Regions from separate parts of the Pantoea sp. X-Soil-ISGK-285 genome, predicted to be linked through region 1. Evidence: riboswitches for the same ligand, from Rfam matches in the RefSeq annotation. Region 1 holds a riboswitch; each other region holds the start of a gene.
The links. A riboswitch is a leader RNA that binds a small molecule or an ion and turns the genes downstream of it on or off. The one in region 1 is predicted to bind thiamine pyrophosphate.

Region 1 (7,839 bases):
AAACCGCACCAGAAAGCGCAACGCAACCTGCGCCCGTTACCGAACGCGCTAACGCGATTAATAGCCACTAAAGGAAAGGGTCATGCTGACCCGGAAAAGAGGATTGCATGTCTGATTCAAGGTTTCCGCAAGGATTTTTATGGGGCGGCGCACTGGCCGCCAACCAGTGTGAAGGCGGCTTTCGTGAGGGCGGAAAGGGCTTAACCACCGTCGACATGATTCCACATGGACTGCACCGTATGCCGGTCAAACTCGGTCTGGAAAAGCGTTTTACCCTGCGTGACGATGAATTTTATCCCAGCCATGAAGCCATCGATTTTTATCACCGCTATCCGGAAGACATTGCGCTGATGGCGGAGATGGGGTTCAGCGTGTTCCGCACGTCGATTGCCTGGAGCCGTCTCTATCCCAATGGCGATGAACTGACGCCCAATCCGCAAGGCATCGCCTTTTACCGCGCGGTCTTTGAGGAGTGCCGGAAATATAATATCGAACCGCTGGTCACGCTCTGTCACTTTGATGTGCCGATGCATCTGGTGACTGAATATGGCTCGTGGCGCAATCGCAAAATGGTCGACTTTTTTGCCCGCTATGCCCGCAGCTGCTTTGAGGCGTTTGATGGCCTTGTGAAATACTGGCTGACCTTCAATGAGATTAATATCCTGCTGCACAGCCCCTTTTCCGGCGCCGGTCTGGTGTTCGAACCCGGTGAGAACAAGGATCAGGTAAAGTATCAGGCGGCCCATCATGAACTGGTCGCCAGCGCGCTGGTGACGCGCATCGCGCATGAAGTGAATCCGATGAACCAGGTCGGCTGCATGCTGGCAGGCGGCAACTTCTATCCCTGGTCGAGCAAGCCGGAAGATGTCTGGGCTGCGCTGGAAAAGGATCGCGAAAACCTGTTCTTTATTGACGTGCAGGCGCGTGGGGCCTATCCGGCCTACGCCGCCCGCGTATTCCGTGAAAAAGGTGTGACGCTTGAGATCGCTGACGGCGATGACGACATTCTGAAAAACAGCGTCGATTTTGTCTCGTTCAGCTACTACGCCTCACGTTGCGCCTCGGCAGAAATGAACGAGCAGAACAGCAGCGCCGCCAATGTGGTGAAATCCCTGACCAATCCCCATGTACCGCGCAGTGAGTGGGGCTGGGGTATCGATCCGCTAGGCTTACGCATCACGATGAATATGATGTATGACCGCTATCAGAAGCCGCTGTTTCTGGTGGAGAATGGCCTGGGCGCGCGCGATGAGATCGAATCAAATGGCGAGATCAACGATGATTACCGCATCAGCTATCTGCGCGAACATATCCGCGCCATGGGCGACGCGATCGAGGATGGCGTGCCAGTGATGGGTTACACCAGCTGGGGCTGTATCGATCTGGTTGCCGCCTCAACGGGTGAAATGAGCAAGCGCTACGGATTTGTCTATGTTGACCGCGACGACCTGGGTAACGGCACGCTGGCGCGCACGCGGAAGAAATCCTTCTGGTGGTACAAAAAAGTCATTGCCAGTAATGGTGCGGATCTTGAGTGACAACGTCACTTAAAATCTATCGTCATGCTGTTACTGGCGCGACAGCAACGCCGGAACAGAACGCTTATTTCTGCCGTTGTACTCCGGCAGTAATTATCGTATAACCAATGTCTCCGAGGGGTGTCCTGTAATGGGCTGAGATGGCGTAAGCCGAACCCTTTGAACCTGATCTGGGTCATGCCAGCGAAGGGACGGGTCGGCAGATTTTCTGCGTCATCTCCTGCAACATTCCCTGTTCCAGACCGTATGCCCGGATCTCCCTGTTACTGGAGATCCTATGTCACATCCGCTTTTCGACACCGGCTTTTATGGTCGTCTGCGCCAGCAGGCGGGCAGTCAATGGCACGCCTATATCGGGCACGATTTTGTGCGGCAACTCGGTCAGGGCACCCTGCCACCCGCCGCCTTCCGCCACTATCTCACCCAGGATTATCTGTTTCTGTTGCACTTCGCCCGTGCCTGGGGCCTGCTGATCAGCAAACTTTCCGAGCCAGCAGCCTTACGCAGCGCAACGGCATCGCTTAACGCTATCGTCAGCGAACTGCCACTTCACCAGGCTTACTGCCAGCAATGGGGCATCAGCGAGGCGGCAATGGCGAGCGAACCCGAGGCAGTGGAAACGCTCAACTACACCCGCTACGTGCTGGACGTGGGTCACACCGGGGATGCGCTGGAGCTGCTGACCGCGCTGATGCCGTGCGTTGCCGGTTACGCTGAAATTGGCCTGACACTACTGCATGATCCCGCAACCCGCTTTGAGGGGAATCCTTACGCGGCATGGATAGAAAATTACGGCGACGAAGCCTATCTGGCTGGCGTTCGCTCCTCAATTTCACTGTTTGAAACCCTGGCCCGGCAGCGCGCCGGTGAACACCGGTTTAACCCGCTGGCGGAGATCTTCACCACCGCGACCCGGCTGGAAGCCGCTTTCTGGCAGATGGGTCTCAACCATGCTGCCGCCCAGCGGATCAGCTCATGAACCTGCCGTGCAGTCCGGTGCCGCCAGGCATTTCAATTCGCCAGCTCAGCCTGAATTATGGCCAGCAGCCACTCTTCAGCCAGCTTGATCTGGAGATCGCGGGCGGTGCTTTTACCGCTTTACTGGGTGCCAGCGGCGTCGGAAAAAGCAGCCTGATGCGGGTCATTGCTGGTCTGACGCCACCCACCGCCGGGCAGGTCAGCGGCAGCGACGGCCTGCCACTGACCGGACGCATCGCCTGGATGGGGCAACAGGATCTGCTCTATCCGTGGCTCACGGTTGAACAAAATGTCTGTCTCGCCAGTCGTCTGAGAGGTGAAAGGGTTGATCGCGACTGGGCGCAGCATCTGCTGATGCGGGTAGGTCTGAGCCACTCTGCGAACGCGCGACCCGCGACACTTTCCGGCGGGATGCGTCAGCGCGCCGCGCTGGCCCGCACCCTCTACACCCGTCAGCCCGTTGTGCTGATGGATGAGCCCTTCTCCGCACTGGATGCACTCACCCGCCCTCAGATCCAGACGCTGGCCGCAGAAGTGCTGGTCGGACACACCGTGCTGCTGATTACCCATGACGCCGCCGAAGCCTGTCGGCTCAGTCACCACGTGCTTATGATCGGTTCTGCGGGAATTGAAACCTGCCCGCCCCTGGCGGGCCAGCCACCGCGGGCTGCAGACGACATACAGGTATTGCAGAGTCAGGCCGCATTGCTGAAGCAGCTGAGCAGGATAGCGGGATGAGATTACACAAAGGTTTTGCCGGTCTTCACCGTGGAGTGATGCTGTTTGCCGGACTAATTGCGCTGTGGTGGCTCGCCACACTGACTTCGGTTCCGGCCTTTCTGCTGCCCTCACCCGCTGCGGTCGCCATCGCACTGTGGCAAAACGCAGGTTATCTCGGCCATCACACTTTGATTACCCTGACCGAGATCGTCAGCGGCATGGCCCTCGGCGTGCTGCTTGGGAGCGTGCTGGCGCTGGGCATGACCTTTTCGCCATGGCTGCAGCGCTGGATGATGCCGCTGGTGATCACCAGCCAGGCGATTCCGGTTTTTGCCCTGGCGCCGCTGCTGGTGCTCTGGTTTGGTTTCGGCATGGGCGCCAAAGTCGCGATGGCCGTCCTGGTGATCTTCTTCCCGGTGACCTCCGCCTTTTTTGATGGCCTGCGTCACGTCACGCCCGGCTATCTCGATCTGGCTCGCACGCTGGGCGCATCACCTGCAGCGCAACTGCGCCATGTCCGGCTGTTAGCCGCGCTGCCCGCCCTGGGCTCAGGATTGCGGATGGCGGCAGCCGTCGCGCCAATAGGCGCAATCATCGGTGAATGGGTCGGCTCGGCCGAAGGGCTGGGCTACGTGATGCTGAATGCCAACGCCCGGATGCAGAGCGACCTCTGTTTCGCCGCCTTGTTTATTCTGGTGCTGATGACGCTAGCCCTGTGGCTGACCCTCGACATCCTGCTGCGCCGCCTGATTAGCTGGGCACCTGAGACACATTAATGACTAAACCAATGAGACAACCCATGACAAAAATGCCTCTGTTTACCCTGCTGTTCAGCGCCACTTTAGCCACACAGGCTCAGGCGATGGAGAAACTGACACTGGTGCTCGACTGGTATATCAATCCCGATCACGCACCAATTATGGTGGCCCAGCAGACCGGCGCGTTTGCGGCAGAAGGGCTGGAGGTTAACATTGTGCCACCTTCCGATCCGGCGCTGCCGCCGCGTCTGGTGGCAGCCAGGCAGGCGGACTTAGCGATTACCTATCAGCCGCAGCTGCATTTCTTCGCCGATCAGGGATTGCCCTTGATGCGGGTGGGGACGTTAATTAACAGTCCGCTGAATACGCTGATGACGTTAGACGAAACGGTAAAAAAACCAGCCGATTTAAAAGGGAAACGTATCGGCTATTCGGTCAGCGGCATTGAACAGGCGACGCTGGCGACCATGCTGAACCATGATGGTGTTAAGGCCGATCAGGTTAAGCTGGTTAACGTCAATTTCCAGCTCACCAGCGCCCTGATGACCGGGCAAGTGGATGCGGTTATCGGCGGCTATCGCAATATCGAAGCGCTGGAGATGAAACAGCACGGTAAAAACCCGGTAGTCTTCAACGTCGAGGATTATGGTGTTCCGGCCTATGACGAACTGATCATCGTCGCCAACCGTGATGAGGCACACTCGGAGAAAATCAAAAAGTTTTTGCGGGCACTGAAGAAGGGTAATGCGCAGTTGCAGGCGCACCCGGAGGAGAGCTGGCAGGCCTTTGCCCGCGCGCATCCGGAGCTGAACACGCCGCTGAATCATCAGGCATGGCGTGCCACCCTGCCGCTGTTTGCCGCCGATCCGGCAAAACTGGATCGCGCACGCTATCAGGCTTACGAGCAATTTCTGTTTGATAACAAGCTGATTAAAAGCATCACGCCGGTTGAGCGCTACGCCACCGGCAGTGAGTAATAAGAGAGCCCGCAACGATCGCTGCGGGCCATTTGCCTGGCATCACTTCTGATAAAGCCAGTGTTCAATATCGCTGGCTGGCAGCGGTTTAGAAAAGAAGTAGCCCTGGATTTGATCGCAACCGTAAGTTTTCAGCAACGTCAGGGTGGCTTCCGTCTCAACGCCCTCGGCCAGCACGGTGTAGTTCAGCTCTTTCAGCATCTGAATAATGCATCTGACGATGATTTTTGATGCGTCATCTTCACCCATACGCGAGATCAGGGATCGGTCGATCTTAATCACATCCAGCGGGATATCCTGCAGATAGCTGATGTTGCTGTAGCCAGTGCCGAAATCATCCAGCGAGATCACAAAGCCGTGTGATTTCAGCGCTTCCAGCCCGCTGATCGCCACATTGGTTTTGGTGATCAGTTCATTCTCCAGGCACTCAATGCCCAGAATAGAATTGGGTAACTGAGCCGCCGCTAATTTTGCCACCAACAGATCGGCAAAATCGGGCTTTGCGAAGTCGCGTTCGCTGACGTTGATCGAAACCGGAATCAGATCGTATTCGCGATCCCAGCGCGCAAGCTGCTCAATGGTGTGATCGATAACCCAGTTGGTCAGATCGGAAATCAGGTTGGTTTTACCCGCTAACGGAATGAATTCTGAAGGGAAAAGCTCGCCCCGCTCAGGATGATTCCAGCGGATAAGCGCCTCCAGCCCGACCGTTTTACCGCTTTTGAGACACACTTTAGGCTGCCAGGCCAGGTAAAGCTCTTCGTCTTTATTCAGCGCCTGAGCCAGATCGTTCATGATCATAAAGTCATCGGTGCGCCGCGAGTCGTAACTCTCTTCAAAACACATTGCACTGATGTTCTCATCCACCGCCTCATGCAGCGCGCTCACGGCCTGACGCACCGTTTCATTGGCATCCATCTGGCCCGGTACAAACTCTGTTTCACCGGTAAAGACATCCAGGTCGAGCGTGATATTTTCCGCCAGATCGGCCTTCATGCCCTTAAACAGGTCGATCATGTTATGTGCGGTATAACGACCCGAGTAGGGCTGAACAATGGCAAAACGGCCTGGAGCGAAAGTATAGAGCGTTTCATTCTCCGGAAGATTGAGCCGGTGAGCGACATCCTGCGCCATCTGCTTTAGCAGTTTCTCCATCGGCGCAATGCCCACCGCACGGGAAAGCTCATAGGCGCGAATGATGTCGAGGCAGTCGATAAGAATCAGGCGAAAGCGGCTCTGTGGTGCGACAAGGGTCAGTTGCTGAATATCACGAATCAGACGTGGGCGATTCGGCAGGTGCGTAATGACGTCGGCAAAACCCGCATTGTTCCAGGCATCCAGAAATGAGGTGACCAGCGTAGCCAGTGAGCGCAGCGTAGCGAGTTTCTCATCCGTAAAGGGATGTGGCTGGGTGTCGGTGACGCAGAGCGTGCCCAGCACCGCGCCGTCTAGGTTCTGCAGCGAGACACCGGCGTAGAAACGAATATGCGGATCGCCTTTCACAAACGGGTGCGTGACAAAGCGCTCATCCAGTAAGGTGTCATACACCACCAGATGTCCCTCACCATCAATGACGTGGCGGCAAAGAGATTCATCACGGGTCGATTGCTTAAGATCGAAGTTGCGGGACGCTTTAATATATTGGTTATGATCGTCAATAATTGAAATGAAGCTGCCAGAAATACCCAGCACCTGGCTGGCGAGATTAACGAATCTTTCCAGCACCTTATCCCGGGCTTCATCCGGGGACAAAAGTGCCTTGATCGCACTCAGACGTTTTACGTCGCTGCCATTTTGCTCGTTATGCACTGAAACCTCTCCTATGCAGGCGCAAAAATCGAAAATAATTTAGCTCAGGAATGCTCAATTAGCGCCCAATTATCAGATAAATAGCGGCTCAATCTGACAGTACTTTCACAGTGAAACAGTGTCGCATGATATCTGATCGCTGTCGAAATCATTTAACGCTCTTCTTTCATGCGCGCAACCTGCGGCGACTCCGTCCTGAAGCCCAGACCGATAAGGCGTCCCAGTACAAAACGCAGAAACGGCAGGCGCTGGATAATCGCGGGAACCTTGCTGCTTCCCGTAGGTTTTCTTTTTGCTTTGCTGCGGCTCATTTTGATCTGCAAAAACTGTGTGGCGACGGTAGGGAACTGACGGCGCTTCTGCACTTTTTCCAGGTCGCGCAGCTGCAGTTCTCCTCGCTTCAGAGGATCGGTCAAAAGATTCGCCGTCGCTACCGCATCCTGAATCGCCAGATTTACGCCAACCCCACCAATCGGCGACATGGCATGCGCCGCATCACCAATGCAGAGAACACCGGGTTTCGCCCACTTATCCAGGCGGTCAATCCGTATCGACAGCAGCTTAAAGGCTTCCCAGCTCTCGATTTCCGCCATGCGCGTCGCTTCAAAGGGCGACAGGGCCGCCACTTCTGCTTTAAACGCGTCGAGTCCGGCGGCCTGTTTCGCTTCAAACTCCCCTTTCGGAATGGTCAGTCCGCACTGCCAGTAGTCGCCGCGATCGATAACAATAAAGTTCTGGCGTGGCCCTTTATGCCCCATACCCAGATCGGGATCCTGCGGCTGTTTACTTAAGCGGAACCAGATGACATCGCGTGCTGCGCCGAATTCCTGTCCGGTCAGTCCTGCCGCTTCGCGTACGCGTGAATGGCGGCCATCTGCACCGACCACCAGTTTACAGCGGATGTGCAGTTGCTGATTCCCGCGGGAAGCTATCACACCACTGACCTTGCCATTTTCAACATTCAGCGACTCAAAAGAGGTCGACTGCAGCAGGCTGAAGCCCGAATACCGGGCGCTCTGTTCAGCCATATAGTTCAGGAAATCCCACTGCGGCATAAAG
Region 2 (7,839 bases), on a different replicon from region 1:
TGTGCGGCGACTCGCACACCGCCACGCACGGTGCGTTTGGCTCCCTGGCCTTTGGTATCGGCACCTCTGAAGTTGAACATGTGTTTGCTACCCAGACCCTGAAACAGGGTCGGGCAAAAACCATGAAGATTGAAGTGCTGGGCCAGGCGTCAACCGGCATTACGGCTAAAGATATCGTGCTGGCGATCATCGGCAAAACCGGCAGCGCAGGCGGAACCGGCTATGTGGTCGAATTCTGCGGTCCGGCGATTCAGGCGCTGAGCATGGAAGGTCGTATGACCCTGTGCAACATGGCGATTGAGATGGGTGCGAAAGCGGGCCTGGTGGCACCGGATGAGACCACCTTCAACTATCTGAAAGGTCGTCAGTTCTCGCCGCAGGGTGAGAAATGGGAGCAGGCCGTTGATTACTGGCGCACCCTGAAGTCTGACGAAGGCGCGAAATATGATGCGGTGGTAACGCTGCATGCTGAAGAGATTGCACCGCAGGTCACCTGGGGCACCAATCCGGGTCAGGTTATTGCCGTTGATCAGGTGATACCAAATCCGGCCTCGTTCGCCGATCCGGTTGAGCGCGCCTCAGCCGAAAAAGCCCTGGCCTACATGAACCTGCAGCCAGGCATCAAACTGACTGATGTGGCGATTGATAAAGTGTTTATCGGCTCCTGCACCAACTCACGCATCGAAGATCTGCGTGCCGCCGCCGCCATCGCCAAAGGCCGCAAAGTCGCACCTGGCGTGGTCGCCATGGTGGTACCGGGTTCCGGCCCGGTGAAAGCGCAGGCCGAAGCGGAAGGTCTGGACAAAATCTTCCTGGAAGCGGGCTTTGAATGGCGTCTGCCAGGCTGCTCAATGTGTCTGGCGATGAACAATGACCGCCTGAATCCGGGTGAGCGTTGCGCGTCAACCAGCAACCGTAACTTTGAAGGCCGTCAGGGCCGTGGTGGACGTACCCATCTGGTCAGCCCGGCGATGGCCGCGGCGGCTGCCGTAACCGGCCACTTTGCCGACATCCGTGAACTGACGACAGGAGCTTAAGTCATGGCGAATAAATTTACTCAGCACACCGGCATTGTTGCGCCGCTGGATGCCGCGAACGTCGATACCGACGCGATCATTCCTAAGCAGTTTTTGCAGAAGGTCACCCGCACCGGTTTTGGACAGCATCTGTTCCACGACTGGCGCTTTGAAGATGACGCGGGCACCGTGCCAACGCCCGGCTTTGTGCTGAACAAGCCTGAGTTCAAAGGCACCAGCATCCTGCTGGCGCGTGAAAACTTTGGCTGCGGCTCTTCACGTGAGCATGCGCCCTGGGCACTGACCGATTTTGGTTTTCACGTGGTGATTGCGCCGAGCTTCGCGGATATCTTTTATGGCAACAGCTTCAACAACCAGCTGCTGCCGGTGAAGTTAAGCGAAGAGGAAGTGGATGAGCTGTTCAGACTGGTTGCGGACCAGCCCGGCATCAGCTTTACGGTAGACCTGGAAGCGCAGACGGTCACCGCTGGCGATAAAGTCTATTCGTTCGAGCTCGACAGCTTCCGCCGCCACTGCATGATTAACGGCCTGGACAGCATCGGCCTGACGCTGCAGCACGAAGCCTCCATTTCGCAGTATGAGCAGAATCAGCCCGCCTTCCTGCGCTAATTGAGTAAAATCAGGGCGACATTGGGTCGTAATGCTGATCAGTTAAGATTAGATTTGTAAAGGCTGTCACGGTCAAACGTGGCAGCCTTTTTTCTGGCCGAGCAAGCCGCAGTGCGGGCCAGCGCACCTCTGCTGCTGCCGGGCCGTCCTCGCGCCGCTCACGCGGTACCTTCGGCTTTGACGTCGTGCCGACGAACCGTTCGGGGATCGGCCCTCCCTGGCCGGCCCCGACCTGTCCACGCTTCCCGGCGTGGACTTCTGGCCCACCGTCACGCCTCAGCGCTGCGGATAGCCCTTTCAGCAGCAGAGGCGCTCAGGCCTCCACTCTCGTGCCCTTTTTAACAGTACGCACCAGAAGCTTAAGAGCAGACTGGTGGCGATCAGGAGCAGGCAATCCGCAGCGCTGAACAGAATGAGTCTGCCAGGAGAGCCCGCAGGACGCGGGCGAAAGGCGGGGCGGCACAGGATGTGCCATCCCCGACGGTCCGTCAGGCAGGCGAATGAAGTGAAGGAACCGCGCAGCGGCGCGAGGACCGCCAGCCCCTGAGCGGCACCAGACTGCGTTATCACCTGTCGCTTAACTGGCTGGCATTACGACATCGGGTCGCCCTTCTTCTTTATACGTCGCGCACCCGTGCCGACATCACCAGCGCCACAATAGCCAGCCCGAATGCCAGCCAGTAAACCGCCTCATGTCCCAGTCGCTCACTCAGCGTGCCCTGAATAACACCAGCCAGAATCATGCCGGTCGAGATCGAGTTGGTGAACATGGTGGTCACCGCACCAGGCCGTCCTGGCATCAGATCCTGAAACCACAGCATCCCTATGCCAGCAATAATCCCGACAAACACCGCGTTAAACAGCTGCAACACCATCAGCGACGTGCGGGAATTGAACAGCACCAGCCCCAGATAAAACAGTACGCCAGCCGCCACCGCGATCAGCATTAACCGGCGCTTGCCGATACGCCGCGCGTAATGTCCGGCCAGCAGCATCACCGGGATCTCCAGCCCTGCCGCCGTCCCCATCAGCAGACCGGCCAGCTTCTCGGGCAGGCCCAGCGTGGTGCTGATATAGAGCGGCATATCGATGATATACATAGTGTTGCAGGTCCACATCGCGACTGAGGCCAGGAACAGTAAACGCACATCCCGATCGCGCCAGCCACTTAGCGGCAGCCCGCCGCTTTGCATCAGAGGCTGCGAACGTGGCACCGACGGCACGGTGAACCAGACCAGCAGGATACAGATCAGAAACAGCGCGGCGGCCACCATAAATAGCGTCACAAAGCCGTAGTTCAGTGCCAGCGCGAAGGAGAGCGGCGGCCCAATCACCCACGCCAGCGACAGCTGTGCACGCATCACCGAACTGAACATCACCGCTTCACGCGCCGACTGATCGGCATATTCCCGCGCCAGCGCAAACAGCTGAGGCATTGAGACGCTGGCCAGCGCCGACAGCAGCACGCCCAGCGTCAGCAACGTCAGATAGTGGCGGGTAAAGGCAAACAGCAGCGCATTGACCAGCGCCATCAGGCAGCAGAAGAGAATGATATGACGACGATCGCCGACGCTGTCAGAGCGCTTTGCCACCAGCATGCTCACCACGATACCGGCCACCGCATTGATGGTGAAAAACAGTCCGACCCAGAAGGGCCGCGCCTGCACCTCGCGCGTCAGAAACAGGCTGAGCGTCGGCGCCTGCAGTGCGCCCGCGATGCCCAGCATGAACGAGGCGACCATAAAAGCGAGGTAAACCGGATTGATGCGGCGCTGCCGCGTTAACAGCGATTTCATACCGAAATCCCTTACAGAACAAACAGAGGGGAAAAAGAAGGGTAGACGATACCGCGCAACATGAAAAAAGCCAGCAGAGATCATCTGCTGGCGGTGTAAATGCACCCTACTCAGAAAAGCACTCCGCTGAACAGCGAAGTCAGGGTCGAACGCCATTCAGTGCTGAATGCCTCCCGCTCTTCCCATAACGTAAAGTTTGCTCTTAAAATAGGGCAAGAAAAACAGAGCGCTTTTCATCGGGAGTTCCTCTTTTATGTCCTCATCACGTCTGAAGCAGCAGTTCATTCGCCTGTGGCAGAGCTGTCAGGGGCAAACGCAGGAGATTACCCTTAGCGAACTGGCTGACCTGCTGCACTGCTCGCGCCGCCATATGCGCAATCTGCTCAACCGGATGCAGGCCGCGGGCTGGCTAATCTGGCAGGCGGAAGCCGGACGCGGCAAGCGTTCACAGCTTACCTTCTGCTATACCGGACTGGCTTTGCAGCAGCAGCGTGCCGAGGATTTGCTGGAGCAGGATCGCATCGATCAGCTGGTCCAGCTGGTGGGCGATAAAAATCAGGTACGGCAGATGATCGCCGCGCATCTGGGCCGCAGTTTCCGTCAGGGCAAGCATATCCTGCGGGTGCTCTACTATCGTCCGCTGCTCAATCTGCTGCCCGGTTCGCCGCTGCGGCGCTCCGAAACCCACATTGCGCGACAGATTTTCAACGGCCTGACGCGGATAAATGAGGAAAACGGGGAAATCGAGCCCGATATTGCGCACCACTGGCAGCAGACTTCCCCGCTTCACTGGCGCTTTTTTCTGCGTCCGGCGATTCGCTTTCATCACGGCAGAGAACTGGAAATGGAGGATGTGCTGGCCACGCTTGAGCGTCAGCGCCCTCATCCGCTCTTTTCCCATATCGAGCAGATCGACTCGCCCGCGCCCTGGACGCTGGATATCCGCTTAAGCCAGCCCGATGAAGGGTTGCCCTGGCTGCTGGGCAGCGTCAGTGCGATGATCCTGCCGCGCGAATGGCCGACGCTGCACGATTTTGCCCGCCAGCCGGTTGGCACCGGTCCTTACCGGGTGATCCGCAATCAGGAGAGTCAGCTGAAGATCGAAGCGTTTGATGACTATTTTGGTTTTCGCGCCCTGATTGATGATGTCTCGATCTGGGTACTGCCCGACATCAGCGATGAGCTGGTCTATGCCGGTGTCCGTCTGCAGGGCGACGGAGCCGATGAGGTTCAGGAGGAGAGCCGCCTTGAAGAGGGCTGCTACTATCTGCTGTTCGACCAGCGTTCAGAACAGGGACGCAACGAGGCGGTCCGGCGCTGGGTCAGCTACCTGTTTAATCCTATCGCCCTGCTCAATCACGCCGGTGTCGGCTACCAGCGCTACTGGTTTCCGGCGTATGGCCTGCTGCCGCGATGGCATCACCGGCGCGACCTGACGCCAGTGGAAAAACCGCCCGGCTTAACCCACCTGACGCTGACCTGGTACAGCCAGCACGTGGAGCATGAAGGCATCGCTAACGCGCTGCGTCCGCTATTGGCAGAACATGGCGTCACGCTGGAGACCCGCGAGATCAGCTACGAAAGCTGGTATCAGGGCGAAGCGGAAAGTGATATCTGGCTTGGCAGCGTGAACTTTACCCTGCCGCTGAATTATTCTCTGTTTGCGCAGCTTTATGAGATCCCGTTGCTGCATCACTGTCTGCCGATCGACTGGCACAGCGATGCGGCCCGCTGGCGCGAGAAAACGCTGCCGCTGGCCGAATGGAGTAAACAGTTAGTCGAAGAAGCGGGTCTTCATCCGCTGTTTCACCACTGGCTGTTGCTTGAAGGTCAGCGCAGCATGCGCGGCGTTCGGATGAATACGCTGGGCTGGTTTGATTTTAAATCCGCCTGGTTCGCGCCACCCGCGCTGTGAGGCTTTCGCCCCGGCGCTGAAATGACTAGAATGTGACGTTCTCAACGGGGTGCCGCCTGCCAACAGCAAGCAGCTGAGAGATACCCGTCGAACCTGATTCGGTTAATACCGACGTAGGGATTTGGGAGGCCTTTGTGCTCAGATCCTTTGCGACTCATCCCCTATTCTCCTGAAGGAGCGCAAAGTGTTAAACAAAGTTCTGCCGGTGCTGCTGTTACTCTCCGCCCCCGTTCTGGCGGCTAAGCCGGTTCTCACGGTCTACACCTACGACTCCTTCTCCGCTGACTGGGGCCCTGGACCGGCGGTTAAAAAAGCCTTCGAGGCGCAGTGCAACTGCGAGCTGAAATTCGTCACGCTGGAAGATGGCGTGTCGCTGCTGAACCGCGTGCGAATGGAAGGAAAAAACAGCAAAGCCGATCTGGTACTGGGGCTGGATAACAATCTGGTACAGGCGGCGCAGAAAACCGGTCTGTTTGCCGAAAGTCAGGTCGATTCCTCGACATTAAAACTGCCCGGCGGCTGGCACAACACCACCTTCGTGCCGTTTGATTATGGCTACTTCGCGTTTGTCTATGACAAAACCCGGCTGAAGAATCCGCCAAAAAGCCTGAAAGAGCTGGTCGACAGCCCGGAAAAGTGGCGGGTGATCTACGAAGATCCCCGAACCAGCACCCCCGGCTTAGGCCTGCTGTTGTGGATGCAGAAAGTCTATGGCGATCAGGCACCGCAGGCGTGGCAAAAGCTGGCGCAGAAAACCGTGACGGTGACCAAAGGCTGGAGTGAAGCCTATGGCCTGTTCCTCAAGGGCGAAGGCGATCTGGTGCTGAGCTACACCACCTCACCGGCTTACCACATCATCGAAGAGAAAAAAGAGAACTATGCCGCCGCGCCGTTTGCAGAGGGCCACTATCTGCAGGTTGAAGTTGCCGCGCAGTTAGCCAGCAGCAAACAGCCGGCGCTGGCACAGCAATTCATGAAGTTTATGGTGTCACCCGACTTCCAGCGCACTATCCCGACCGGTAACTGGATGTACCCGGTAATCGACACGCCGCTGCCTGCCGGTTTTAGCGCGCTCACTGTGCCCGCCACCGCCCTGCAGTTCTCGCCGGAAGAGGTTGCCAGCCAGCGTTCAGGCTGGATCAGCCAGTGGCAACGCGCCGTCAGCCGCTGATGCCGCGCTGGCTTATCCCCGGTTCGCTCGCCACGCTGCTGTTAATCAGCGTGGCGCTGCTGGCCTTCGGTGCACTCTGGAGCGCCGCGCCAGAGAATGACTGGCGCAGCGTGCTGCAGGATGATTACCTGCATCACGTTATCGCCTTCTCTTTTGGTCAGGCGCTGCTCTCCGCGCTGTTGTCGCTGCTGCCAGCGGTGCCGCTGGCGCGCGCGCTCTATCGACGCCGTTTCCCTGGCCGTCAGCTGCTGCTGCGTCTGTGCGCCATGACCCTGGTGCTGCCGGTGCTGGTGGCGGTATTTGGTCTGCTCACCGTCTATGGTCGTGTCGGCTGGCTGGCGCAGCTGTGCCAGCTGGCAGGGATTGATTACCACTTCTCTCCCTACGGTCTGTCGGGCATTTTGCTGGCGCACGTCTTCTTTAACCTGCCGCTGGCGACCCGCCTGATGCTGCAGGCGCTGGAGAGCATTCCGGCGGAACAGCGTCAGCTGGCGGCACAGCTCGACCTGCGCGGCTGGCACCATTTTCGTCTGCTGGAGTGGCCATGGCTGCGGCGTCAGCTGCTGCCGACCGGCGCGCTGATCTTCATGCTCTGTTTCGCCAGCTTTGCTACCGTGCTCTCACTGGGCGGTGGCCCGCAGGCGACGACCATCGAGCTGGCGATTTTCCAGGCGCTGAGTTATGACTACGATCCGGGACGCGCTGCACTTCTGGCGCTGATCCAGCTTGGCTGCTGCATGACGCTGGTGCTGCTCAGCCAGCGCTTCAGTAAGGCCATTCCCGCCGGAACCAGCCAGCTGAACGGCTGGCGCGATCCGCAGGATTCGCGCGGGGCGCAGCTGGTTGATGCGCTGCTGATCCTGCTGGCGCTGATCCTGCTGCTGCCCCCGCTGGCGGCGGTCATCATCGATGGTCTGCACGGCGGACTGCGCGGCGCGCTGGCGCAGCCTGCTCTCTGGCAGGCGACGTTTACCTCATTGCGCATCGCCACCGGCGCCGGTCTGCTCTGTGTGGTGCTGACCATGATGCTGCTGTGGAGCAGTCGCGAGCTGCGCCTGCGTCAGCGCCCGGCGGCGGCAACCCTTATCGACACCAGCGGCATGCTGATTCTGGCGATGCCAGGCATCGTGCTCGCCACCGGCTTTTTCCTGCTGTTTAACGCCACCATTGGTCTGCCGGCGTCGGCGGACGGGCTGGTGATCTTCACCAATGCGCTGATCGCCATTCCCTATGCGCTGAAAGTGCTGGAGAACCCGATGCGTGACGTCGCGGAGCGTTACGGCAGACTCTGTGATTCGCTGGATATCCACG
Region 3 (7,839 bases), on a different replicon from region 1:
ACGCCATAAGCCTGATGCTTTATCGCCAGCTGCCAGTAGTCATTGATAAACAGGCGCGCGTCATAGCGTTTACCCAGTGCAATCGCCTGAGCGATGGCGGGCTCGGCGACCTCATCGGGCTGATCTTTGATGCGCAGCTGCAGCGTACGAACGCCCATCTTCAGCAGGCGCTCAATCCAGTCGGGGCTATCAACCACCGGATAAAGCCCCAGGCGCGGGGCGGTAGCGGGAAATGCGGGCATCGTTACTCCTCCTTAATGGCATCGGCGGGATGATAAAGCTCACCGCCGCGCCGACGAAAACGGTCTGACATTTGCGCCATGCCCACTTCAACGGGCTCGGCGTGCGTATCCTGACGTGCTGCGAACTCGCGCACCTCCTGGGAAATTTTCATCGAGCAGAACTTAGGGCCACACATCGAGCAGAAATGGGCCACTTTGCCCGACTCCTGCGGCAGGGTTTCATCATGCATAGCCCGCGCCGTATGGGGATCCAGCGCCAGATTAAACTGATCTTCCCAGCGGAACTCAAAGCGCGCTTTGGACATGGCGTTATCACGGATCTGCGCACCCGGATGGCCTTTCGCCAGATCGGCGGCATGCGCCGCGATTTTGTAGGTGATCAATCCCTGCTTCACATCCTCTTTGTTCGGCAGACCCAGATGCTCTTTGGGCGTGACGTAACACAACATGGCGCAACCAAACCAGCCAATCATGGCAGCACCGATACCGGAGGTGAAATGGTCATAGCCGGGCGCGATGTCGGTGGTCAGCGGGCCAAGGGTGTAGAAGGGGGCTTCATCGCACAGGTCGAGCTGTTCTGTCATGTTGCGGCGGATCATATGCATCGGGACGTGCCCCGGGCCTTCAATCATTACCTGAACGTCATATTCCCAGGCAATACGGGTCAGCTCGCCCAGGGTACGCAGTTCGGCAAACTGCGCCTCATCGTTGGCATCCTGAATGGAACCCGGACGAAGGCCATCGCCCAGCGACAGGGAGACATCATAGGCGGCGCAGATTTCACAAATCTCCCGGAAGTGCTGATACAGGAAGCTCTCCTGATGATGCGACAGGCACCATTTCGCCATGATAGATCCACCCCGCGATACAATTCCGGTCAGACGTTTCGCCGTCATCGGGACATAACGCAGCAGCACGCCAGCGTGGATAGTAAAGTAATCGACACCCTGTTCCGCCTGCTCAAGCAGCGTATCGCGGAATATTTCCCAGTTCAGCGCCTCGGCCACGCCATTCACTTTTTCCAGCGCCTGATAAATCGGCACTGTACCGATTGGCACCGGGCTGTTTCGCAAAATCCATTCGCGCGTTTCATGAATATAACGACCGGTAGAGAGATCCATCACCGTATCGGCACCCCAGCGAGTCGACCAGACCAGTTTTTCCACCTCTTCCTCAATAGAAGAGGTCACCGCCGAGTTACCGATGTTGGCGTTGACCTTAACCAGAAAGTTGCGGCCAATGATCATCGGCTCCGATTCAGGGTGATTGATATTGGCAGGGATGATGGCGCGTCCGGCAGCGACCTCCTGACGCACAAACTCGGGCGTGATACTGGCTGGCAGATGCGCGCCAAAACTGTGGCCGGGATGCTGTTGCAGCAATACCTCACTGCGGATTCGCTCACGGCCCATGTTTTCCCGCAGTGCGATAAATTCCATCTCCGGGGTGATGATCCCCTGACGGGCATAGTGCAATTGCGTGACGCAGCAGCCTGCGCGGGCACGGCGCGGTGTCGGGAGTTGATCGAAGCGCAGATGATCCAGTCCCTCGTCAGCCAGCCGCTGCTGGGTATAGCCTGAGCTGTTCTGTTCGAGAAATTCGCTGTCGTCGCGTTCAGCAATCCAGCGGGCGCGCAGCTTTTCCAGGCCACGATGAACATCGATCTGTGCCGCGGGATCGCCATAGGCACCCGCCGTGTCATAGACCGGTACTGCTTCGTTCTGCTCATAGAGAGGCTGTTCTTTGCTGCCGCCGATGTGGGTCGGGCTTAGCACGATTTCACGCATGGGAACGCGGATATCCTCGCGGCTGCCGGTAATCCAGATGCGGCGGGACTGGGGAAATGCACTGCCGCTTTGCAGGGAATCGATAAATTCCTGCGCCTGGGCACGCTGTTCACGACGGGTTGTTTTTTGGTCAGACATAGCAATCTTCCTGTTAAGGGGGAACGATGCTTGTCCGGAGTTCGGAAGGAGTAACCGTATATACAGCGTAAGCATGCTGGTATACAGAGAATATTTACTCTTGTTCCCTTCGCAGGTTCTAACCTGATCAGGTTCCGCGGATCCCGAATTAACGGTCTCAGCCCAACTTGGGCACTCCGACAAGAAGCGGTTTATACGCTGGCGTCTGATAACAGAGCCAGGCGTAAAAACCTTATATTTCAAAGCAAAAATAAAAAAGGTTCTTTGGAGCGCTCTCCTCAGAACCTGTTCAGCATAAAAGGGCTACGGGATAATCTCAACCCCTTTGCCGGAGATGATGATTAGGCCGGACGCGCGATATGGCTGTCATTCGCTACCGGCGGGGGGACAAGCTGGTTATCCCATGCCAGCTGGATAAGCTTATCTTCCAGCGTAAAGCGTGCTTCCAGCACTTCACCCACTTCGGAGAGTGCCTGCTGGAAGGTCATGCAGTTTTCGTCGTCGATCGCCTGCTGCAGGTGGCCGTCATACAGCTGCATCAGACGCTCAGTATTGGCTTCCAGCGGTGGATAGATCTGTGCGGCGGCAATCATCGGGCTGTCGCCACTCATTTCACTGATCACGCGTTCATAGATACTGAAGTGACCCGCAGAAAGATAATCGACCAGACCGTGACAGAAGTTGTCCAGAGCCTGCTCATCAAGACGCGTCAGCGCCTCTTTGTTTGGTTTAAGTCCGACCAGGTGATAATAGGTCACCAGTAGCTGACGACGGGCTTCAAGCCACGAATCGACCAGTTCATTACTGCCACCTACGCGTTCAGCCAGGACGTCTAACTGGTTAAGCATATCTAACTCCATGTGAGTTATAGTTGTTTATCTACACACTTAACATCAGGGCTTCAGCGTGCGAGTTGACGCTAAGGATGACGAAATAAATGCAATGCGAAATCTCAAGCGTAGACGCTGGATGGTGGATTGTCAGCCATGAACAGAAACTTTGGTTGCCACAAGGTGATTTACCACACGGAAACGCCGAAAAATTTGGTTTGACCGGCAGTAAAGCCCGGACCATCGGTGAGTGGCAGGGCGAAAAAGTCTGGCTGATTTGTGAGCCGCGTTCTGCCGATATGTTCTCAGTACGACAGCTGATCGATCAGGATGTGGCGCTGTTTCAGCTGGTGGGTCGCGGTGTGCAACTGGCGGAATTCTACCGTTCTCATCGCTGGTGCGGCTATTGCGGCCATGAAATGCACCAAAGCAAACATGAATTTGCCTGTCTCTGCAGCCATTGCCGCGAGCGTTACTATCCGCAGATCGCACCCTGCATCATTGTGGCTATCCGTCGCGGTGATGAAATCCTGCTGGCGAATCATGCCCGCCATCGCAACAAGGTCTACACCGTGCTGGCGGGTTTTGTGGAGGTGGGCGAGACGCTGGAGCAGGCCGTTGCCCGCGAAGTGATGGAAGAGAGCAATATCCGCGTCAAAAACGTCCGTTACGTTACCTCCCAGCCGTGGCCCTTCCCGCAATCGCTGATGACAGCCTTTATGGCGGAGTATGACAGCGGCGATCTGCAGCACGATGGTAAAGAGCTGCTGGATGCGGCCTGGTTCCGTTTTGATGAGCTGCCGTTGCTGCCACCGCCAGGCACCGTGGCGCGCCGCCTGATTGAAGATACCGTCGCTCTGTGCCGCGCCGAAGTGTGAAAGTGCTACACTACACGCCTGTTATTGAGAGAGTGTTGAGATGAGTGAACTGAAGAACGATCGTTATTTGCGTGCCCTGTTACGTCAGCCGGTTGATGTCACGCCGGTCTGGATGATGCGACAAGCCGGGCGCTATTTGCCGGAGTACAAAGCGACACGCGCCCAGGCGGGTGACTTTATGTCGCTGTGTAAAAACGCCGAGCTGGCCTGTGAAGTCACCCTGCAGCCGCTGCGCCGTTATCCGCTGGATGCCGCCATCCTCTTCAGTGACATCCTGACCATTCCGGATGCGATGGGACTGGGTCTCTACTTTGAAACCGGCGAAGGCCCGCGTTTCTCAAACCCTGTGACCTGTCGCGCTGACGTTGAGCGTTTACCGGTGCCCGATCCCGAAATGGAGCTGGGCTATGTGATGAATGCTGTCCGTACCATCCGTAAGAACCTGAACGGCGATCTGCCGCTGATTGGCTTCTCCGGCAGTCCGTGGACGCTGGCCACCTATATGGTGGAAGGCGGGAGCAGCAAGGCGTTTACCAAAATTAAGAAGATGATGTATGCCGATCCCGCTACGCTCCACGCGATGCTGGATAAGCTGGCCGACAGCGTCATCCTCTATCTCAATGCTCAGATCCGCGCCGGTGCGCAGTCCGTTATGGTGTTTGATACCTGGGGTGGCGTGCTGACCGGTCGTGATTACCGCGAATTCTCACTCCATTACATGCACAAAATTGTCGATGGCCTGCTGCGTGAAAACGACGGTCGCCGCGTGCCGGTGACGCTCTTCACCAAAGGCGGCGGACAGTGGCTGGAAGCGATGGCCGCCACCGGTTGTGACGCGCTGGGTCTCGACTGGACCACCGATATTGATGATGCACGCCGTCGCGTGGGCGACAAAGTCGCCCTGCAGGGCAACATGGATCCTTCTATGCTCTATGCGGCACCTGAGCGTATCGAACAGGAAGTGGCTGGGATCCTGGAGCGCTTTGGCTCGGGCACCGGGCATGTCTTTAATCTGGGTCATGGTATTCATCTGGATGTGCCACCGGAAAATGCGGGCGTCTTTGTTGAGGCGGTACACCGTTTATCACGTCCCTGGCATCAGGAGTAATCATGGATATTGCCGCACTTCGCGCTGAGCAGTTACAACGCGCCGCTGATGTGGTGCGAGAAGATGACTTTGATGTGCTGCCACCCCGCTTTATCGGCGGGGCGGACGTTGGATTTGAGCAGGAAGGCACTATCACCCGGGCGGCGATGGTGATACTGGAGTATCCCTCCTTAAAGCTGGTGGAGCATCGCATCGCACGCGTTGAGACCACCATGCCCTATATTCCGGGCTTTCTCTCATTCCGTGAATATCCAGCGCTGATGGCCGCCTGGCAGATGCTGGAGCAAAAGCCGGACCTGCTGTTTGTGGATGGACACGGTATTTCGCATCCACGACGACTTGGCGTCGCGTCACATTTTGGCCTGCTGGTCGATGTGCCCACCATTGGTGTCGCGAAAAGTCGCCTGTGTGGCCGTTTTGCCGATCTGGATGCGCAGCCTGGCAGTCGTCGGCCACTGATCGACAAAGGCGAGCAGATAGGCTGGGTATGGCGCAGCAAGCTGCGGTGTAATCCGCTGTTTGTCGCCACCGGCCATCGTGTCAGCCTGGATACCGCGCTGCAGTGGGTCGAAAACTGTACGCGTGGTTACCGGCTGCCGGAACCGACCCGCTGGGCCGACGCGGTTGCCTCGAACCGAACCGCTTTCCAGCGCTGGCAAAACGCGCTTTAACACTGTTTGTGCTGCGGTTTTGCAGTTACACTGCGGCCAGCGAAACGAATAAGAGCCACCTTTATGTTACAAAATCCCGTTCATCTGCGTCTGGCGAAGCTGGAAAGCTGGCAGCACCTTACTTTTATGGCCTGCCTGTGCGAGCGCATGTATCCCAACTATCGCGCGTTCTGCGAGCAGACTGAATTTGCCGATCCGGCACTCTATCGCCGTATTCTTGATCTGATCTGGGAAAACCTGACGGTCAAAGATGCGAAGATTAACTTCGACAGCCAGCTGGAAAAGCTCGAAGCCGCCATTCCGGATGGTGATGCGTTTGAGGTTTACGGCGTTTATCCGGCTATCGATGCCTGTGTGGCATTAAGCGAAGTCGTCCATGCGCAGCTGAGCGGTGAAACTCTTGAGCATGCAATTGAAGTCAGCGAGACCTCAATTACTACTATCGCCATGCTGGAAATGACCCAGGCTGGACGCGAAATGACCGACGAAGAGCTGCGTGAAAACCCGGCTATCATCGATGAGTGGGACCTTCAGTGGGAGATTTTCCGCCTGCTGGCGGAGTGTGAAGAGCGCGACCTTGAATTGATTAAAGGTCTGCGATCTGACCTGCGTGAAGCGGGAATTAGCAACATCGGTATAAATTTCCAGCAGTAAGGCGATAAAACGTGACTTCAGGCCCGAATTAGCGCGCCTGGAGGCTTCACATTGGCCCCCTGTCTGGTCTACATTTGGGGGGCTGAAAATTGTGGCTATCGGTGCGTGCAGGCAGAAGAGTGCCAGAATATGGCTTTTCCCTCGCACTCGTTGCTTAGCAAGCGATAAATACACTTTAAGGATAACTTATGAACAAGACTCAACTGATTGATGTGATCGCAGAAAAAGCTGACCTGTCTAAAACCCAGGCAAAGGCAGCGCTGGAATCTACTCTGGCTGCGATCACTGAGTCTCTGAAAGATGGTGATGCTGTACAACTGGTTGGTTTTGGTACTTTTAAAGTGAACCACCGCGCTGAGCGTACCGGTCGTAACCCGCAGACTGGCAAAGAGATCAAAATCGCTGCAGCAAATGTACCGGCATTCGTGTCTGGTAAAGCGCTGAAAGACGCCGTTAAGTAAGACGTCGCACTGCGGTTAAGCTTTAAAACAGGGGGCGTTTCGCCCCTTTTGTTTAAGAGGCCAGCCATCATGACCCCGCTGTTTCAGCGTTTATCTGTTCTGTTTCTCTCCCTGTTTCTTTTCGGTTGCAGCTCTACTCCGGATATTCCCCCCTTTTCTGCCAGTGGCTATCTTGCCGATCGTGGTGTTGTTCGTATCTGGCGTAAAAACAGCGACCACCAGTCTGTCCATATCCGCACCTTCTATACGCCGTTCAGTGGGGGTGAGGGTGAAGTGACGGATTATGTCTGGCTGGAAGAGTCGTTGATCAGCATTCAGCGTCAGGTGAAGGGCAACCAGCCTGATGATGTGACCCTGCGCTTTGACCAGGCTGGCGGTCTTAACTTTATGCAGCGCCAGCTTTCAGGCCGGCGTGAAGCGGTCAGCCCGGATGCGGTTGAGCTCTATAAGTTTGATGCCGAGCGGATGCGTAACCTCAGCGATGCGCTATTAAGCGGTCAGGTGTTCCTCAGACAGGGACACTGGCTGGGAAACAATGTGCTGGAGAGTTGCGAAGGCCAGCAGGTCAGACCCGCTTTTGACGCCGACGCTCTGCAGATGCTGACACAGCAGCAACGCCGCGCATCGGCACCGCTGATGGTGTCATGGCTGGAAGCGCCGGAAGGAATACAGCTATTGCGGGTCAGTCAGCAGGATGACTGCTCACAGCAGCCGACAGAAGAAGATATGTGAATTGAAAAGGGGGCACCTGGTGCCCCCTGAACTTATTTGCGATTAATGGCGCGGTAGCCGATATCGCGGCGACAGAAGCTGCCCTGCCATGAGATCGGTTTTGTCAGCTCATAAGCCCGCTTTTGTGCCGCGGCCACATCGTCGCCCAGCGCGGTTACACACAACACGCGGCCACCGTTTGTCAGCACCAGGTCCTCTTCCAGCCGTGTTCCGGCGTGGAATACCTTGCCGTCAGCAACTTCTTCCAGTGGCAGACCGTGAATCTGATCGCCCTGAGTGTAGTCACCCGGATAACCGCCCGCCGCCAGCACCACACCCAGCGCAGGGCGGGGATCCCA
Region 4 (7,839 bases), on a different replicon from region 1:
CCGATGGGGCTCACTGCGATTCAGGTGCTGAAGGGCGTCTATAAGGTTAAAAAGGTGATGGTGGTGGATCGCCTGCCGGAAAGGCTGGCACTTGCAGAGCAGAGCGGTGCGGATCAACTGTTCGATAACAGCGAAATCCCGCTGGCGGCACAGCTTGAGGGCGTGCAGCCTACGCTGATTATCGACGCGGCCTGCCATCCCACCATTCTGGCTGAAGCAGCTGCCCTCGCCTCACCGGCCGCGCGCATTGGCCTGCTGGGTTTCTCCGGCGAGCCGTGCAGCATTACTCAGCAGAGCCTGACCAGCAAGGAGCTGTCGCTGTTTACCTCACGTCTTAACAGCAATCGTTTCCCCCAGGTGATCGAATGGATGGAAAAAGGGTTAATCCAGCCAGAGAAACTGGTCACGCACTACTTCCCGCTGCAGGAGATTGAGCGTGCGATGACCCTGTTTGAAAAAGATCCGCGCACCTGCTGCAAAGTCATACTTCAGATGGGTTAATTATCCGCTGAACACCAGGTCTCCTCAGCCGGTGCGTACCCGCCGGCATGACTATAAAGATAAAACAGATCACGGAGTTTGTATGTTCAAGAATCTGCGCTGGACCCTCGTTTTGCTGCTGTTCCTGGTTTACATGATTAACTACCTCGATCGTGTCGCCCTGTCGCTGACGGTGCCGCTGGTGGAAAAAGATCTGGCGATCAATGCTGAGCAGTTTGGCATGATCTTCGGCAGCTTTTTCTTTGGCTATGCCCTGTTTAACTTCCTTGGCGGCCTTGCCACTGACCGCTATGGCCCTAAAATCGTGCTGGCCGTGGCGGTAGGTGCCTGGTCCATTTTCTGCGGCATGACCGCACTGGCCACCGGCTTCTGGTCACTGCTGATCCTGCGTGTGCTGTTCGGCATGGCTGAAGGCCCGATCTGCTCCTCGGCCAACAAAGCGATTAACGGCTGGTTCCCGAAAAAACAGGCCGCGACGGCCATGGGCTTACTGAGTGCCGGATCACCTTTAGGTGGTGCGGTCGCTGGCCCGATCATTGGTTATCTGGCGCTCGCCTATGGCTGGCGTCCGGCGTTCGTGATTGTCTGCTGCATCGGTCTGGTGTGGATGGCGTTCTGGCTCTTCTTCGCCGCTGACAATCCGGCGAAGAGCAAGCGCGTCAGCGAAGAGGAACGTCTGCTGATTGATCGCCTGAAAGCAACGAACCCGAATGATGAAGTTGATTTGTCGGAAACGTCACATCCGTTTGGCTACTACCTGCGCCAGCCGATTATCCTGGTCACCGCTTTTGCCTTCTTCTGCTACAACTACATTCTGTTCTTCTTCCTGAGCTGGTTCCCGGCCTACCTGGTGCAGGCGCACGGCCTGGATATCAAATCGATGAGCATCACCACCATGATCCCGTGGATCGTCGGTTTCGTTGGCCTGGCGCTGGGTGGCTTGATCTCCGATAAGATCTTTAACATCACCGGCAAGCTGTTGTTGTCCCGCAAAATTGTGCTGGTGGTCTCACTGCTGGCCGCCGCAATTTGTGTGGCGCTGGCGGGTACGATAAAAGATGTGGTGCCTGCGGTAATTATGATGTCGGTGTCGATTTTCTTTCTCTACATCACCGGCGCAATCTACTGGGCGATTATTCAGGATGTGGTACACAAGAGCCGTATCGGCAGCATCAGCGGCTTTATCCATCTGGTGGGTAGCCTCTCCGGCATCATCGGGCCCATCGTCACCGGGTTTATTGTTCATCACACCGGTAAATTCGATAGCGCCTTTATCCTGGCGGGCTGTGTCGCCGCGCTGGGTGCCTTCCTGGTGTTATTTGTGATTCGCAGTCCGAAAACCCAGGATAAACCGGTTTCGGTCTGAGTGTTGTTTCGCTAACAGATGTATGATTTCGGGGCGCTTTGCGCCCCGTTTGCCATAAGGATGGACTATGTTACAGATTGATCGCCTGCCTGCTGAGGTCAAGCGCCCCGCTTACGACCGCAGCCAGTTAAAAACCCGCATGGTACATATCGGTTTTGGTGCATTTCACCGCGCTCATCAGGCGCTCTGCAGCGATAAGCTGGCTGAACAGGGCAGCGACTGGGGTTATTGTGAAGTGAACCTCAACAGCGGCGCGTTGATTGAGGCCCTGCGAGAGCAGCAGCTGCTTTATACCCTCACCGAGATGGCCGATGATTCATTGCATACCCGGGTGATTGGCGTCATTACTCAGGCACTGCACGGCAAAAGTGACGGTATTGAGGCGGTGATCAATGCCATGAGCCAGCCTGAGGTGGCGATTATCTCCATGACCGTCACCGAGAAAGGCTATTGCCACCAGCCTGCCAGTGGCAATTTAAATCCCGATCACCCTGACATCGTGCATGACCTGCAGAATCCGCATTCGCCGCGTTCGCTGCCCGGTCTGATTCTGGCCGCGATTCGCCGCCGACGGGATCAGGGCTTACCCGCCTTTAGCGTGATGTCCTGTGACAACATGCCGGAAAATGGTCACGTGACCCGCAACGTTGTTGTGCAACTGGCACAGCATCAGGATCCGGCCCTGGCAGACTATATTCAGCAACACATTACCTTTCCCTCCACCATGGTCGATCGTATCGTTCCGGCCATGACCGATGCAGCGTTTGCGGCACTAAGCGAGCGTCTGGGTTCCGATGACCCGGTTGCGGTTGAAGCGGAGCCCTTCTTTCAGTGGGTGATTGAAGATAACTTCGTCAATGGCCGTCCGGCGTGGGAAAAAGCGGGCGCAGAACTGGTCAGTGACGTTCTGCCCTATGAAGAGATGAAACTGCGCATGCTCAATGGCAGCCACTCTTTTCTGGCCTATCTCGGCTTCCTGGCCGGTTATGAATACATCAGCGACTGCGTGGCCGATCCCCATTTCCGCGCCGCCGCCCGTTCACTGATGATTGATGAGCAGGCGCCGACGCTGCGTACCCAGGGCGTGGATCTCAACGCCTATGCCGATTCGCTGATCGCCCGTTACGAAAACCGTGCCATTAAACATCGCACATATCAAATCGCCACTGACGGATCGCAAAAATTGCCACAACGCATGCTCGACAGTCTGCGCTGGCATCTGCAGCGCGGTAGCCGCTGCGACCTGCTGCTGCTGGGCGTGGCGGGCTGGATGCGCTATGTCGGCGGCGTCGATGAACAGGGTCAGCCGATTGAGATCCGCGATCCGCTGAAAGCCACGCTGGCAGAGACGGTTGCCGGTAGCGAAGAAGGCGAAGCACGTGTCCGTGCGCTATTGGGTCTGCGCGACATCTTTGGCGAAGATTTAGCGCAGAACGCCGATCTGGTTGCCCGACTGACGACGTATTATCAGCAACTGACGACTCAGGGCGCGCGGGCGACGGTGCAACAGTGTATGAGCCAGGCATAACAGCCGGTGACAAAGCGCTGGCGCAGACGCAGCGCGCTGATTAGACTGACACTTTCCCATCGCGCTGGCCCCTGCCAGCCGTAATATGGATATTGCTGCATGTCGATCGCCTATACCATTACTACCAGCGAACCGGTAAATCAGCAGATTTACCGGTATCTGCGCAAAGATATCGTCACTTGCGCAATTCAGCCGGGCTCGCTGCTCTCGGAAAAAGAGGTATCCGCGCGCTTCAACGTCTCACGCCAGCCGGTGCGCGAAGCGTTCATCAAGCTGGCCGAAGCCGGACTGGTACAGGTATTGCCGCAGCGTGGCACTTTCGTGCGCAAAATCTCCGCTAAGCGGGTGGCGGATGGCCGCTTTATCCGGGAGGCCGTTGAGGTGTCGGTGGTTCGCCGTGCGGCACTGGAGATTGATGATCCGGCTCTGATGGCGCTGGAGCATAACCTGCAGCTGCAGCGGATGGCCGCTGAGCGGCATGACAGCCAGGCTTTTCTCACTCTGGACGATGAGTTTCATCGCCTGATTGCTGAAAGCATTGACTGTAAGCTGGCCTGGGAAACGGTGGAGAACATCAAAGCGGCCATGGACCGGGTGCGGTTTCTGACGCTGAGTGAAGTCTCTCCACCGGACAAGCTGATTGAGCAGCATGAAGAGATTTTTGCGGCGCTGAAGCGTCATGACGCCGATGCAGCCGAAGCGGCAATGCGTCGTCATCTGCAGGAGATGATCTTCTCTATCACCCCGATTGCCGAGCGTAACAGCGCCTGGTTTGAAGCACCCTGAACCTGAAACCGCCCGCACCACCTGATTACCAGGTCGATGCGGGCCTTCGTCATTACCACCATTGATGAAAATGGTGAACCGGTCCGATACCCTTCCCGACCTCCAGCGAATCCGCCTGCAGCAGCGCCTGCTGTAACCAGTTTTTGGCTTCCCCAATCGTCTCTGCCCAGTCAGCATGACGTGGTCGCAACGCGGCTAAGGCTGCCGACAGCGTACAGCCTGTGCCGTGCGTATGACGGGTATTTACCCGCGGCGTACTGAATCGCTGCTCTGCTGAGTGCGTGATCAGCCAGTCCGGGCTCTCCGCCGCCGCAAGGTGACCGCCCTTCATCAGCACAGCCTGACAGCCCAGTGCCAGCAATGCCCGTCCCTGCTCGCGCATCTCCTCTTCATCTGCCGCAATGGCGCAGTCCAGCAACGCCGCCGCTTCCGGAAGATTAGGTGTGATCAGCGAGACCTGCGGCAATAACAGCTCCCGAACACTGGCTACGGCGTCTGGCGAGAGCAACGCATCACCACTTTTCGCGACCATGACCGTGTCCAGCACAACAAACGGGATTGCCGCACGCATCAGCCGTTCCGCAACCTGCTCCACGATAGCCGTTTCTGACAGCATGCCAATTTTTGCACTGTCGATGCGCACATCACTGAGCACCGAATCAAGCTGGGCGGCCACAAATTCAGGCGTAATGCGATAAACCGACTGCACGCCGCAGGTATTCTGTGCCACCAGCGCGGTAATGACGCTGGTGCCATAGGCTCCCAGAGCTGAGAAGGTTTTCAGATCGGCCTGAATACCAGCGCCGCCGCTGGGATCGGTACCCGCAATCGTCAGAGCGTTAATACGCTTCATGATTACCCTCCAGCGTCCAGAGTGCATCGATAAACGCCGTAGCAAAGCTGCCGGGTCCGGCAGCCTGCGCCGCCGCCTTTTCACCCGCCAGCGCCATCACCTGACAGGCGGCCGCGACATTCATCAGCCGATCGCCAGCCAGAGAGCTGAAACCCGCCACCACTGCCGAGAGGGCGCAGCCGGTCCCGACTACCCGTGTCATTAAGGGGTTTCCACCGTGTACAGCAAGGAGTCGCTGACCATCGGTGGCGTAGTCCACTTCACCGGTGACGACCACCAGCGTGCTCCAGGTTTCCGCGAGCTGTTGGGCCGCATCGAGTGCTGCATGCGCCTGATGCAGCGTGTCGACACCGCGCCCGCCGCTGGCCTGTTGTGCCAGCGCCAGAATCTCTGACGCATTACCCCGAATCACCGCCGGTTGCTGGCTTAACAATTGCTGGCAGAAGTCACTGCGCAGCGTCAGCGCGCCGACGGCAACCGGATCGAGTGTCCAGGGCGTGCCCGCCTGATTAGCCGCAGTGACGGCAGCCTGCATCGCCTGCTGGCGCTCGCGGGTTAAGGTGCCCACGTTAATCAGCAGTGCATCGGCCATGCTACTGAACTGGGCGGCCTCAGCGGCATCGATCACCATCGCCGGTGAGGCATGGAGTGCCAGCAACACGTTGGCGGTGAAGTTCTGGACCACGTCATTGGTCATACAGTGCACCAGCGGTGACTGGCGGCGGAAAGCGTGCAGAATGGGCGCGAAGTGCGCGGCAGAAAGGTGTTGAGATTGATGTGTCATCGTAGCTCCCAACCGGCGAACAAGAAGGCGAATGCGGTCAGGCATCAGACTTCCCTACGCTGGCATTATCCAGTTCAGGTCAGCGGGTTTTTCTCAGCCCTTTCCGTGTGGAAAGCGGCACCCCGAGTCGTGTTACGGCTTGCAGCATAGGCAAGCCGCGCAGCGAAAGCAAGCGACTCCCGCCTGGGAAATAATCAGAGCTGAAACAATTCACATGATCCCGATCAACGCCTGAGGGTGCAAAAAAAGGCTTAATGCTGCGGGTTAACGAGATACCTCTTTATAGGTAGCCCCGCTTATTACCCGGATGGGTAATATTTCCCGCATTGACTCTGGTTACCCCATAATAATTAACCTGCTCGCAGCATCATCGTAAAAAACACTTTATTTCATGGAGTTAGAAAACTCCTGAAGCGGAACTTCATACTATTCAGGATGTATGATGCGATTTTTAGCGCTTATTCCACACCGCCATCGATGGCAGGATATTAATATTGAACGCAAGGGTGCCGTGGCACCCAATGGCAGACAGTACCTCTCCACCTATATCTCCGCCCGTTGCACAGGCTGTGGCGAAATTATTCACCGTGTCTATTATCGCGACATCAGCGATCGGCAGGCGCGCCGCTGGTTAGGTTAACGTCCCGGCAACGGTCATTCCGGACACAGTTCAGGTTAACAGTTAGTTAGCAATTTGTTAGTCTGGTAACTAATCATCGTCTGACCAGACTCTCTCTATGCCACTGCTGTTTGAAAGCTTAAGCCATCAAATTTACCTGTCAGCCCCGCTGTTTATCCTGATCCTGCTGGGGTACTGCCTGACGCGCCTGGGGAAATGGCCCGCCAGCATCAGTGAAGGGATGAACCGCTTTGTGTTTAACGTTGCTCTGCCCTGCATGCTGTTTCGGGTGATGAGCACCTTCTCGCAAAGTCCGCCGGTGGATGCGCGCCTGTTGCTGGCCTTTTTCGGCAGTTGCCTGCTGGTGTTTATCGTGGGACGACTGCTGGCAACAAGGCTGTTTAATCTGGATGGCGTAGCGGCGTCGGTTTTTGCGCTGGGCGGCATCTTTTCCAATAACGTCATGCTGGGGATCCCGGTGGCCACGGTACTGCTGGGGCCAGAAGCCCTGCCCCCGGTGGCGCTGGTGCTGGTGTTTAACAGCCTGATCCTCTGGACCTTACTGACCGTTTCGGTCGAGTGGGCGAAACAGGGCAGCTTCTCGCTGGAAGGACTCTGGCGCACCCTGCTCGGCGTGCTGAAGAATCCGCTGATCATCGGTATTCTCAGCGGTACAGCCTGGAGCTTTCTGCAACGTCCCTTGCCGCTGCTGGCCGCTGAACCGCTAAAGATGCTGGCCTCACTGGCTGCACCTCTGTCGCTGGTGACGCTGGGCATGAGCCTGGCACACTATCGGGTGCGGGATGGCTTAAAAGAGAGCTATACCATCTGCCTGCTGAAGCTGGTGCTGCAACCGATGACGGTATGGGCTATCGCGTGGCTGACCGATCTGCCGGCGCTGGAGAGTAAAGTGGTGGTGCTGCTGGGATCGATGGCAGTCGGGGTTAACGTCTATCTGATGTCGCAGAAGTTTAATGTCATTACCGGCCCGGCGGCGGCGAGCATGCTCTTTTCTACCGTGTTTGCGGCGGTGACAACGCCAATCTGGATGATGCTGATGACGCTGACGGGCTATTAACAGGCTAAAAAAAAGCCCCTCAGCACGCGTGCTGAGGGGCTATTGTCTGGCTAACTAAATGTTACTCAGCCGATTTGGTACGAATCAGATAGTCAAAAGCGCTCAGTGAGGCTTTAGCACCTTCGCCGCTGGCGATGATGATCTGCTTGTACGGTACGGTGGTGCAGTCGCCCGCGGCGAACACGCCTTTCAGGCTGGTTTCGCATTTACCATCGATGATGATCTCACCCATTTTGTTGCGCTCAACCGCACCTTCCAGCCATGGGGTATTCGGCAGCAGACCGATCTGAACGAAGATACCGGAGAGCGGCAGCTCATGAGTGG

Region 2: linked by a shared signal. The riboswitch ahead of thiB (thiamine ABC transporter substrate binding subunit) and the one ahead of tenA (thiaminase II) in region 1 are both predicted to bind thiamine pyrophosphate.
Region 3: linked by a shared signal. The riboswitch ahead of thiC (phosphomethylpyrimidine synthase ThiC) and the one ahead of tenA (thiaminase II) in region 1 are both predicted to bind thiamine pyrophosphate.
Region 4: linked by a shared signal. The riboswitch ahead of thiM (hydroxyethylthiazole kinase) and the one ahead of tenA (thiaminase II) in region 1 are both predicted to bind thiamine pyrophosphate.

The regions. Positions count from the first base shown of each region.
Region 1 is NZ_AP035939.1:85,324-93,162, reverse strand. Features, by position in the region: gene ascF (PTS cellobiose/arbutin/salicin transporter subunit IIBC) at 1-71, shown strand, start outside; gene AC6I8B_RS19705 (6-phospho-beta-glucosidase) at 108-1,538, shown strand; TPP riboswitch at 1,645-1,747, shown strand; gene tenA (thiaminase II) at 1,816-2,517, shown strand; gene AC6I8B_RS19695 (ABC transporter ATP-binding protein) at 2,514-3,254, shown strand; gene AC6I8B_RS19690 (ABC transporter permease) at 3,251-4,012, shown strand; gene AC6I8B_RS19685 (ABC transporter substrate-binding protein) at 4,036-4,971, shown strand; gene AC6I8B_RS19680 (sensor domain-containing phosphodiesterase) at 5,014-6,780, opposite strand; gene AC6I8B_RS19675 (FAD-dependent oxidoreductase) at 6,933-7,839, opposite strand, start outside.
Region 2 is NZ_AP035938.1:719,592-727,430, reverse strand. Features, by position in the region: gene leuC (3-isopropylmalate dehydratase large subunit) at 1-1,037, shown strand, start outside; gene leuD (3-isopropylmalate dehydratase small subunit) at 1,041-1,646, shown strand; gene AC6I8B_RS03280 (MFS transporter) at 2,264-3,442, opposite strand; gene sgrR (HTH-type transcriptional regulator SgrR) at 3,696-5,357, shown strand; TPP riboswitch at 5,393-5,495, shown strand; gene thiB (thiamine ABC transporter substrate binding subunit) at 5,542-6,528, shown strand; gene thiP (thiamine/thiamine pyrophosphate ABC transporter permease ThiP) at 6,504-7,839, shown strand, end outside.
Region 3 is NZ_AP035938.1:260,226-268,064, forward strand. Features, by position in the region: gene thiE (thiamine phosphate synthase) at 1-242, opposite strand, end outside; gene thiC (phosphomethylpyrimidine synthase ThiC) at 245-2,167, opposite strand; TPP riboswitch at 2,255-2,356, opposite strand; gene AC6I8B_RS01165 (Rsd/AlgQ family anti-sigma factor) at 2,509-3,015, opposite strand; gene nudC (NAD(+) diphosphatase) at 3,105-3,875, shown strand; gene hemE (uroporphyrinogen decarboxylase) at 3,916-4,983, shown strand; gene nfi (deoxyribonuclease V) at 4,986-5,654, shown strand; gene AC6I8B_RS01185 (YjaG family protein) at 5,718-6,308, shown strand; gene hupA (nucleoid-associated protein HU-alpha) at 6,497-6,769, shown strand; gene AC6I8B_RS01195 (DUF1481 domain-containing protein) at 6,839-7,501, shown strand; gene purD (phosphoribosylamine--glycine ligase) at 7,534-7,839, opposite strand, start outside.
Region 4 is NZ_AP035938.1:2,722,555-2,730,393, forward strand. Features, by position in the region: gene AC6I8B_RS12950 (Zn-dependent oxidoreductase) at 1-501, shown strand, start outside; gene AC6I8B_RS12955 (MFS transporter) at 584-1,867, shown strand; gene AC6I8B_RS12960 (mannitol dehydrogenase family protein) at 1,935-3,395, shown strand; gene AC6I8B_RS12965 (GntR family transcriptional regulator) at 3,495-4,181, shown strand; gene thiD (bifunctional hydroxymethylpyrimidine kinase/phosphomethylpyrimidine kinase) at 4,234-5,034, opposite strand; gene thiM (hydroxyethylthiazole kinase) at 5,021-5,818, opposite strand; TPP riboswitch at 5,853-5,953, opposite strand; gene AC6I8B_RS12980 (hypothetical protein) at 6,261-6,458, shown strand; gene AC6I8B_RS12985 (AEC family transporter) at 6,556-7,515, shown strand; gene ahpF (alkyl hydroperoxide reductase subunit F) at 7,577-7,839, opposite strand, start outside.